3 regions of the Nonomuraea sp. NPDC052129 genome follow, and region 1 is predicted to be linked to each of the others. Evidence: riboswitches for the same ligand, from Rfam matches in the RefSeq annotation. Region 1 holds a riboswitch; each other region holds the start of a gene.
The links. Region 1 has a riboswitch for cyclic di-AMP ahead of AB0L53_RS21700 (hypothetical protein). Riboswitches for the same ligand answer to the same signal wherever they lie in the genome.
Positions count from the first base shown of each region.

Region 2: linked by a shared signal. The riboswitch ahead of AB0L53_RS38870 (CHAP domain-containing protein) and the one ahead of AB0L53_RS21700 (hypothetical protein) in region 1 are both predicted to bind cyclic di-AMP.
Region 3: linked by a shared signal. The riboswitch ahead of AB0L53_RS47165 (CHAP domain-containing protein) and the one ahead of AB0L53_RS21700 (hypothetical protein) in region 1 are both predicted to bind cyclic di-AMP.

Region 1 covers NZ_JBFAVX010000009.1:83,030-86,295, reverse strand. Annotated here, with positions in the region: gene AB0L53_RS21710 (MDR family MFS transporter) at 1-678, shown strand, start outside; gene AB0L53_RS21705 (DUF5302 domain-containing protein) at 727-927, shown strand; cyclic di-AMP (ydaO/yuaA leader) riboswitch at 1,092-1,227, shown strand; gene AB0L53_RS21700 (hypothetical protein) at 1,409-2,149, shown strand; gene AB0L53_RS21695 (alpha/beta hydrolase) at 2,275-3,120, shown strand; gene AB0L53_RS21690 (hypothetical protein) at 3,186-3,266, opposite strand, start outside.
Region 2 covers NZ_JBFAVX010000024.1:15,684-18,949, reverse strand. Annotated here, with positions in the region: gene AB0L53_RS38880 (aldo/keto reductase) at 1-460, shown strand, start outside; gene AB0L53_RS38875 (Gfo/Idh/MocA family oxidoreductase) at 480-1,433, shown strand; cyclic di-AMP (ydaO/yuaA leader) riboswitch at 1,552-1,690, shown strand; gene AB0L53_RS38870 (CHAP domain-containing protein) at 1,703-2,383, shown strand; gene AB0L53_RS38865 (hypothetical protein) at 2,629-2,793, shown strand; gene AB0L53_RS38860 (hypothetical protein) at 2,892-3,266, opposite strand, start outside.
Region 3 covers NZ_JBFAVX010000035.1:41,989-45,254, forward strand. Annotated here, with positions in the region: gene AB0L53_RS47160 (four-helix bundle copper-binding protein) at 1-384, shown strand, start outside; gene AB0L53_RS47165 (CHAP domain-containing protein) at 610-1,281, opposite strand; cyclic di-AMP (ydaO/yuaA leader) riboswitch at 1,294-1,440, opposite strand; gene AB0L53_RS47170 (NlpC/P60 family protein) at 1,999-2,439, shown strand; cyclic di-AMP (ydaO/yuaA leader) riboswitch at 2,617-2,771, shown strand; gene AB0L53_RS47175 (CHAP domain-containing protein) at 2,786-3,266, shown strand, end outside.

The DNA.
Region 1 (3,266 bases):
ATGCCCATGCACCTGTTCCGGAACCGTACGTACACGCTGGTCAACGTGACCTCCTTCTTCACCGCCTTCTGCATGTTCGCCGGTGTGGTGTTCCTGCCGCGTTACTTCCAGGAGGCGCTCGGCGCCAGCGCCACCGAGTCGGGGCTGCGGATCTACCCGCTGACCCTGGCCATGGTGGTGGGCAGCATGGTCGTGGGCGCGCTGATCAGCCGGACGCGCGTCTACAAGCCGTGGCTGGTGGCGGCGCCGTTCCTGCTGGTCGTGGGCACGCTGCTGTGCGCCGGTCTGACGCTGGACACGCCGCCCTGGGTGCTCGTCGGGTGGATGGCGCTGATCGGTCTCGGCATGGGCCCGATGCTCTCCGGCCTGACCGTGGCCGTGCGGGACTCGGTGCCGCCCCAGTACATGGGTACGGCCTCGGCCAACCTGACGTTCTTCCGCCAGATCGGCGGCTCGGTCGCCCTGGCGCTGGCCGGCACCGCCTACACCTCTGTCATCGCCACCGAGGCGCCGCTGCACGGACTGGCTGCCGCGCACGCCTCGGCCGCGGCCCTGGTCATCCCCTCGCTGGGTGTCGCGGGCGCCCTCGTGGCGCTGGTGGCCCTGATCGCCATGCCCGGTGCGCGGATCGACCGGGAAACGCCCCAGTCCAAGGTCGAGGCCAGTTTCGCGTCCTGAGCGCCGTCATGGGAAGCTGGTTCTTGTCCCCAACACCAGGAGGTCCTCATGGCGGAAACACCGGAGCCGGAAGTCGACGAAACTCCCGAGGACGAGATGAAGCGCAAGTTCCGCGAGGCGCTGGAGCGCAAGCGTAACCAGCATGCCGACTCGAGCGCGGGTGGCAGGGGCAACGACCCTTCCAAGATTCACGGCGCTCACGGGCCCGCCGCCAGCAAGCGTTCTTTCAGGCGGAAGAGCGGCGGTTGACCTGAGCTTTTCTGGGGGTACGGCATGCCGTACCCCCTTTTTTCTTGACCTCCTAGGTAGATCTTCGCCCGTTTCATGGCCTTATGTTTGCCTTTGTCCGGTTCGGTACCTATAGTTCATGGAGTTACCAGCCGGTGACTTTGGGGCTTCAACAGGGGAGTACCAACCGGCAGGCGCCGAATCCCGCTCGCGGGAACCGGGGAACCAAACGTTCCTTAGGGGTGAATCCGACCGCGGTCGGTAGGGCATCTCCACGTCCGAACCCGTCAGCTAACCCGGTAGGCGAGATGGAGAGGACACCTACCGCATGCGTTACCCCCGCGTCGTGCCGCCAGCCCGCGTGTTGTCGTCCGCTGACTGACCGGCACCTTCCCCCCGCTCTTCCACGCTCCGCGTAGCGCCCGTTTGGCGTTTTGCCCGGCTACGCACACCTTTCGCGAGCGCAATCCCCTTGTTCCCGTATAAAGGACTTTGCTACTCCATGTCTGTTCGATCTGCCATGCTCACCGCCGCCGTCGTCGGTGCGATCTCCATCGGCGCAGGCACCGCCGCACACGCCGATTCCGGCAGTGACAAGAAGGTCCTGCTCAAGGGCAAGACCACCGCGTCCTACTTCTGGGACGACTCCTCCGGCCGCGCCGGGGACACCGGGCTGCCGGCCAGCGGCAAGCCCATGCAGAAGGGGCTCGCCGCCAGCCCGAGCTGGCCGCTCATGACCGAGGGCTACGTCGTCTACAAGGGCAAGAAGATGCCCTTCTTCGTCGGCGACCGCGGCCCGGGCGTGCCGTCCTCCAGCGGCGTCATGCTCGACCTCGACGCCAAGACCTTCGCCGCCCTGACCGGTGGCCGCTTCAACTCCAGCACGCTGGGCGTGGACGGCAACGGTGGCGCGGGCCACATCAAGATCGACTATGTCATCACCAAGTGGGGTAGCGGCCCGGGCAAGAAGAACTACCCGCAGCCCTTCTCCACCGGTGCGTACGCCGTCGTGGACCACAACCCCGCCAAGCCCCCGAAGATCGTGGCCGAGGGTGACAAGCCCGCCGCGGTCAAGCCCGCTCCCGCCAAGGCTGTGCCGGTGGCCGCCAAGAAGGCCGACAAGGCTGAAGAGAAGGTTGTCGAGTCGAACGCCATCGGTGGCGCCGCCGCGGCGGTCGCGCTGGCGATGTTCGGCGGCTCGACGGTCGGCCGCGACCGGATCCGCAAGCTCGTCCGGCGCTGACGGCCGTCAGGTCCGAAGACGGTCTTGCTGACGGCCGTCAGGTCCGGAGCCGACGGCCTTGATGGTCGTCTATTTCGGAGCTGACGGTCTTTGCGTCGCGGGAAACAGAATGTCATTCTGACCTCGTGACCACGCTTGCAGCCGCAAACGGCATCGAGATCGCGTACGAGACCTTCGGCTCACCCGGCGGACGTCCCCTGCTCCTCATCATGGGGCTCGGCGCCCAGCTCATCCACTGGGACGACGAGCTCTGCGAGCTCCTGGCGGAGCAGGGCCATCACGTCGTCAGATTCGACAACCGTGACTCCGGACTCTCCACGCACCTGCACGACGAGGGCGTTCCCACACTGGGGACGTCCTCTTCGTATCTGCTGGACGACATGGCCGACGACGCGGCCGGGCTGATGGACGTCCTCGGCTGGCCCGCCGCCCACGTCGTGGGCGCCTCGATGGGCGGGATGATCGCCCAGACGCTCGCCATCCGGCACCCCGAGCGGGTGCTGACCCTTACCTCGATCATGTCGACTCCCGGCCCGGACGTGGCCCCGCCCACGCCGGAGGCCAGCGCGGTGCTGCTCGCCGCGCCCCCGACCGATCGGGACGCCGTGCTCGCCCAGTCTTTGAGGACCTGGGCGGTGATCGGCTCGCCCGGCTTCGACATGGACCGGGAACGCATCCTCCGGCTGTCCGGCCAGGCGTACGACCGGTGCTTCGACCCGCCGGGCACGACCCGGCAGCTGGCCGCGATCATGGCCTCCGGTGACCGCACGGAGCGGCTCGGCACGCTGGGGATCCCCGCCCTGGTCATCCACGGCGAGGCCGACGCTCTCGTCCCGGTCGCCGCCGGCCACGCCACGGCGGCGGCGATTCCGGGCGCCACGCTGCTGACGTTCCCCGGTATGGGCCATGACCTGCCCCGGCCGCTCTGGCCGGACATCGTCGGCGCCATCACCAAGCTCACCACGAGCTGACGTAAGGGATCGGTGGAGGTCGGTGGCTCGTGTCCGCCGCGCCCGGACGCGAGCCACCGGATCTCTCAGACCTCCAGCTTCTCCTCGATCCCGCGGAGCTGGTGCCGGGCCAGCGCCAGGTTGGCCCGTGCCCGATCCAGTGCGAG
Region 2 (3,266 bases), on a different contig from region 1:
GATCTACCGTCAGGGACGGGCCAAGGCGATCGGTGTGTCCAATTTCACCATCGAGACTCTCACCCGGGTCATCGACGAGGCCGACATCGTTCCGTCCATCAACCAGATCGAGCTGCACCCGTACTTCCAGCAGCGCGCGCTACGAGAGTTCCACGAGGCCAACGGCATCCTCACGGAGGCGTGGAGCCCGCTGGGGCAGGGCAAGGGCCTGCTCGGCGACCCGGCGCTGGCCGTGCTGGCGGACAAGCACGGCAAGACGCCCGCCCAGATCGTGCTGCGCTGGCACATCCAGCTGGGCAACGTGACGATCCCCAAGTCGGTCACGCCCGCGCGGATCAAGGAGAACTCCGAGGTGTTCGACTTCGTCCTCGACACCGAGGACATGGCGGCCATCGGCGCCCTGACCAAGCAGGACGGCCGGATCGGGCCCGACCCGGAGACTTTCAGCTGGATGGGGTAAGTCCCTAGGATCTTTCCCCATGAAGGATCTCGCATGGGGCATAGCGGCCACGGGTGTCATCGCTGCAAAAGTCGGGGCGGTCATCGCCGCTGAGCCAGGAATGCGGGTGGCCGCCGTCGGTTCGCGCGACCTCGGCCGCGCGCGGGCGCTGGCCTCGGAACTGGGCGCCGAGTCGGCGTACGGCTCGTACGCGGAGCTGTGCGCCGACCCCGGCGTCGACGCGGTCTACGTGGCGACCCCGCACGCCCAGCACCTGGAGGTCGCCGAGGCGGCGATCGCGGCGGGCAAGGCGGTGCTGTGCGAGAAGCCGCTCGCCGCGTCCGTCGCCGACGCCGAGCGGATGGTCCAGCTCGCCCGCGATGCCGGGGTGTTTCTGATGGAAGCCATGTGGACCAGGTTCAATCCGCTCATCCAGCGGGTGGCCGGCGATCCCCGGTTCGGGGAGATCCGCTCGGTCCAGGCGTCGTTCGGCTTCAAAGCTCCCTACGATCCCGCGCACCGGCTGTGGGCGCCGGAGCTGGGCGGCGGGGCGCTGCTCGACCTGGGTGTCTACTCGTTCGGGCTGGCACAGCTGCTGCTCGGGATGCCCTCACGGATGCACGTCACGGGCTCGCTGGCGCCTTCAGGGGTGGACGCGGAGGCGGGCGGGGTGCTGGTCTATCCGGGCGGCAGGCGGGCTCTGGTGGAGTGCTCGCTGCTGGGCCCGTACGCGAACGACGCCCTCGTGGTGGGCACCGACATGCGCGCCCACATCAAGGCGCCGTTCTGGGCGCCGGAGCGGGTCGTGCTGAGCGGGCCGTCGATGGAGACGGAGGAGCTCGAGCTCGATCCGGCGGACAACGGGTACGCCGGCGAGGTACGCGAGGTACGGGACGCCATTGCCGAAGGCAGGACCGAATCCGCGATCATGCCACTTGACGAAAGCCTTGCCATGATGGGGCTTCTGGCCGACGCGAGGGCGCAGCTCTCTTAGCTGGGGATTCATCTATTTGTAAGACCCTTGCCTCTTGCATTACCTTTGTGGTCATATGAGGCATACGTCCGGTTTGTCCGTTCGTTGCCAGACCATCGCACAAAGGCATCACAGGACCGTCCTGTGACCGCTGAATCCGCCTCGCGCGGAACCGGGGACCCACCGTCCTTTGGGGTGTATCGGCACGTCACGTGCCGTAGGACAGCTTCCACGTCCGAACCCGTCAGCTAACCCGGTAAGCGGCATGGAAGCAAGGAGTTACCCCCTCGATGGCCAAGTCCCATCTTTTTCGCGCCACCAAGTCGACCTTCGCTCACGCCATCCTCGGCGTGAGCGTCGCGGCCGCCGCTTTCGCCGGCCAGTCCGCCGCCCACGCGGACACCGCCACCGCCCACGCTGCCGCGGCTCCGGCGCACGCCGCCGCGAAGAGCCACCCGGAGAGCGAGATCAAGGCCAAGGCCACGGTCTCGCGGGTGTTGGCGCTGGCCAAGGCCCAGGTCGGCACCACTGAGAACGCCTACGGTGGCGGCACCAAGTTCCAGAAGTGGTACATGAACTCCCCGCGCGCCCTGGAGACCCTCAGGCGCGACGGCGGCACCCGGGCGGACTACCTGAACGCCGCCTGGTGCTCGATGTTCGTCTCGTGGGTCGGCGACCAGTCCGGCGCGCGCAGCATGATCGGCTGGGACGCCTACACGGTCGAGCACGCGAAGTGGTTCGCCCGCAACAACCACTGGGGCACGACCCCGAAGCCGGGTGCCGTGGTGTTCTTCTCGTGGGGCGGCAGCAAGAGCCTGGACGACATCGAGCACGTCGGTTTCGTCGTCAAGGACAACCACGACGGCACGATCTCCACGATCGAGGGCAACACCGGCAACGGCAGCGTGCAGCAGCGCGTCCGGCCGACGTCCCAGGTGGTCGGCTACGGCTACCCGAGCTACGGCGCCTGACGACTTCCTGATCGAGGGCTCTCCTGCCGACGAGCGCGCGTCCTTCTGGACGCGCGCTCGTCGGCGTCTTACGCTCCCGTACCGGCTGCCGAAAAGCCCACCACGTTGGGCTGAACAGCGCATGGCTGCCTTATCTGCCCATCCGACCGCAACCCCCCAAGTTTGGGGATGTCACGGGCCTGCCGTCACCTCAGACACTGACGGTGGCCGGACAGCGAGCCGGTTCTCGATACTGAGGAGGGGACATGTCACCGACGACGCAGCAGGACAACTGGCGCTTCTGCAACAAGTGCTACACCCTTTGGTGGAATGGCCGCCCCGACAACGGGCACTGCCCCGCAGGCGGTGCCCACGAGGGACACGGCAGTTGGAACTTCTACCTCCCGGCGAACCCCGCCGAGCACATCTAACGCAAGGCCGGACCCCCGGCCGGTCTCCCCGCGACACCACGGTTTCGCGGGGAGTTCGGCGTTGGACGATACTTTCGGCGATCCGGCGATCCGGCGAGTCAGCCCAGTTGCTGGGCGTTCAGGCCGGTGAGGCGTTCGTAGGCGGGGCTTTCGTCTGGGTAGACGACCTGGATGTCAATGGGAAGGGCTGTCCCGGGGTCGACGCTGTGTCCGCCGCCTTCGGGGGAGCCGAGCAGGACGGCGCCGTCGGTGCCGTTGCGGAAGATCTCGCCCCAGAAGGTGTCGACGAAGCTCTTGGACAGCAAAGTTCCCTCCGGCAGGCCACCGAAGCCCACGGCCCATTTCATGACGCGGGTGTCCTCGGCGTGCATCGTGAGCCGGTAGGAGTAGATGTGGCCCGAGCCTTCCGCCCAGTGGCCTCGCAACTCCTGGTCGACGCGCAGGTTCCCCACGAAGCGGGCCGCCAGCGCGGA
Region 3 (3,266 bases), on a different contig from region 1:
CTCTCCGCCTACCCCAAGGACCTTGGTGATGTCGACCAGGCGAAGCTTACGAAATGCATCGAAGAGTGTCTCCGGTGCGCTCAAACGTGTACGGCCTGCGCGGACGCCTGCCTGAGTGAGGACATGGTGGCCGAAATGGTCAAATGCATACGCAGCGATCTGGACTGCGCGGACATCTGCGAGACCACTGCGCGCGTGCTCTCGCGGCACACGGGCTATGACGCGAACATGACGCGTGTGGTCCTCGAAGCCTGCGCCCAGGCATGCAAGGCGTGCGGCGACGAGTGCGGGCGGCACACCAAGCACGCCCACTGTGGCATCTGTGCACAGGCCTGCCGTGACTGCGAACGCGCTTGCCGGGACCTGCTTGGGGTTCTCGGCTAGGCCTCGGCACGACCGGAAGTCGATCTCCTAGGACGACGTGCCCGGCATCACGGGGGCGAATGCCGAGTACGTCCGAACGGATGGCTGCGGTTGTCCCCTCCCGGGAGGACCAGCCAGCCGACTTTTCACTATATGACATAGTAGGATCGGCCGCTAATGCTGATGCGCGGATAGCCGCATAGCAGCTCTCTTACAGCAATTGCCGAAGCGACGGCTTCCCTGATGTCAGGACTTGTACTGCGGATAGCCATAGCCGACGACGTCGGACTTGGGTCGCACCCGCTCCTCGACCTTCCCATTGCCGGTGTTGCCTTCGATCGCGGTGATGGTGCCGTCGCGGTTGTCCTTCTTCACCAGGCCCATGTGGTCGATGGAAGTAATGCTCTTGTCGCCGCCCCATGCGTAGTAAACGACGGCTCCGGGCTTGGCAAGGGTGCCCCAGCGTCCGTTGTTCTTGAACCACCGCGCCCATGTGACCGTATAGGCGTCCCATCCCATCGTCGGCCTAACGCCGGTCTGCTCACCGACCCAAGAGACGAACATGGCGCACCACGGAGCGTTGGCGTAGGCCTGAAGGCTTCCTCCGTCGCGGGCCAGAGTCTCCTGGGCCCTGGGGGAAGTCATGTACCAGCTGTGGAATCGGGTGCCGCCGCCGCTGGCGTTCTCCGTCGTCCCCACCTGCTGCTGGGCCAGCTTCAGCACGGCGTCCGCTGTGACCTGGCGCTGGGGCTGGGAGGAAGTCGCAGACCGCGAGACGCCAGTTTGGGTCTCGCTGGCGTGGTCGCTGGCGAAGGCGGGCGTACTGGTGATGAGTGCACTGGCCACGGCCGCTGCGGCGAGGGTGAGGCCGTGCTTACGGGCGGACCTGCCGTAGTTCGGCAAGAGGTGTTTGGACATGCGGGGAATGGCTCCTTGCTTCCATGCCGCCTACCGGGTTAGCTGACGGGTTCGGGCGTGGAAGTGCCCTACGGAGCCCCGTTGGGACGGGCGCACCGATTCACCCCAAGAAAGTGGATCCCCGGCTCCGCGAGAAAGCGGACTCGGCGGCCGCGGCTACGATCTGCACACAACGCCGGTGCAGACGAGACGCGGTCTCGGCATTACAGGCCACCATCGGAACGCTGCGGCCTTGGGCCTGTAAAGGTATGCAAGCCAAATGGCCAGCGCAAGCGAAACCTTTGGAAGCCGACCCCAATGCCCTGTGTGGCCTAGGGTTCAGCCATTAATCCTTTACCTTTACCACGGCGTGGTGCCGTGCCTGAGCGGTGGGCCGCTGTGTCGCTGTTCGGGTTGTGCATAATGTCGCAGTGACTATGAACCGTAGTAGCGTGCTGCCCCGAGCGGTGTACCTAGTGGCCGGACTCGTGGTTGCAACGCTGGTAGCGGGGATGTTAGCCCTCGTCGACTACGAGCGACCGGCGAAGCCGCCCCGGCGTCTTCGGGCTGGACCCGGGAAGCCGGGCAAAGCCTCGCCGGCGCCTGAACCGCCCGTTGTGGCGGCCCTCGACCGTCTGCGGGAGCCACACCTGCTTGTGGTCGCGAATCGTCCGCTGCCTGAACAAATGATCGAGCGGGTTCGAGTACGCAAAGGCGTGAGCTCCATGGAGATCGTCGATGCGGCGGCGATACCGCTCGGCGGTAGGAGGGTGGGAACGGTGGGGGTGGAACCATCGACCTTCCGGGCCTACACGCCCAAGCCGACCGTGCGCGGCGGCGAAGAGCAAACTGGGCGCCCCGTATGTCTGGGGCGCCGAGGGACCTGACGCCTTCGACTGTTCCGGCCTGATCCAGTGGGCCTTTGGCAGGGCGGGCATTCGGCTGCCGCGGGTGACGCATCAGCAGTTCGCCAGTGGACCCCGGGTCCCGTTTTCCCAGATGCGATCGGGTGACCTGATCTTCTGGCGGCTGGACCCCACCAACCCGGGCTACATTTCCCATGCCGCGATCTACTGGGGCGACGGAAAGATGATCCAAGCCCGGCGGACGGGGGACGTCGTCAAACTGGTGCCCGCCCACACGCGCAATCTCGCAGGCGTGGTGAGGGTGATTGAGTGATCACGCGTTGACCCGCTGCGGTGCTTGCCTTGCGTATAACAACGTGTAGCGCACGGTATTGGTCGGTCTGCGTTGGATAGATCTTTTATGCCAAAAATCTCATTTCGGTAACCAGTCACCCTTTCTACCTACTACAGTCCTTCGTACTTGCCGGTGACTTGCCTTCGCGGTGGAGGCGGCCGGCTGGTGCCGAGGCCCGCGCCGCGGGAACGGGGGAACCAGAGCCTGGAGCGATCCACGCATGGGGTGAATCCGCCACGGATGCGGCGGTAGGGCGTCATCTCCTGGCCCGAACCCGTCAGCTAACCCGGTAGGCCATAAGGAGAAAGGGTCAAACCCCGGACCTATGCCATCCATTGTGGACGGGCTGCTCGACGCTGCCCAGAAAAATCTCGGCTATCGCGAGAAAACCGACGGCTACAGCAAGTTCGGTAACTGGTACTACGCCAACGTGGACAACAGCGACCCCTACTTCAAGACCGCCCCATGGTGCGACATGTTCATTACCTGGGCCGCCAACCAGGCGGGCGTCGAGAAGTACGTGGGGGATTTCGCCTACACCGTCGACCACGCCAAGTGGTTCAAGGAGCAGGACGCCTGGAGTGACAAGCCGGAGCCCGGCGCCATCGTCTTTTACGACTGGAGCGGGTCACGCGATGTGGAGCGGATCGACCATGCGGGCATCGTCGAGAAGGTACAGGGAGACCAGATCTCCACGATCGAGGCCAACGTCGACAAGGTGTGGCTCAAGCGCAAGGACAGGGACCAGAGCAAGGTCGTCGGCTACGGCCTTCCCCGCAAGGTCAAGGAGAAGTTCGGGGAGGGTG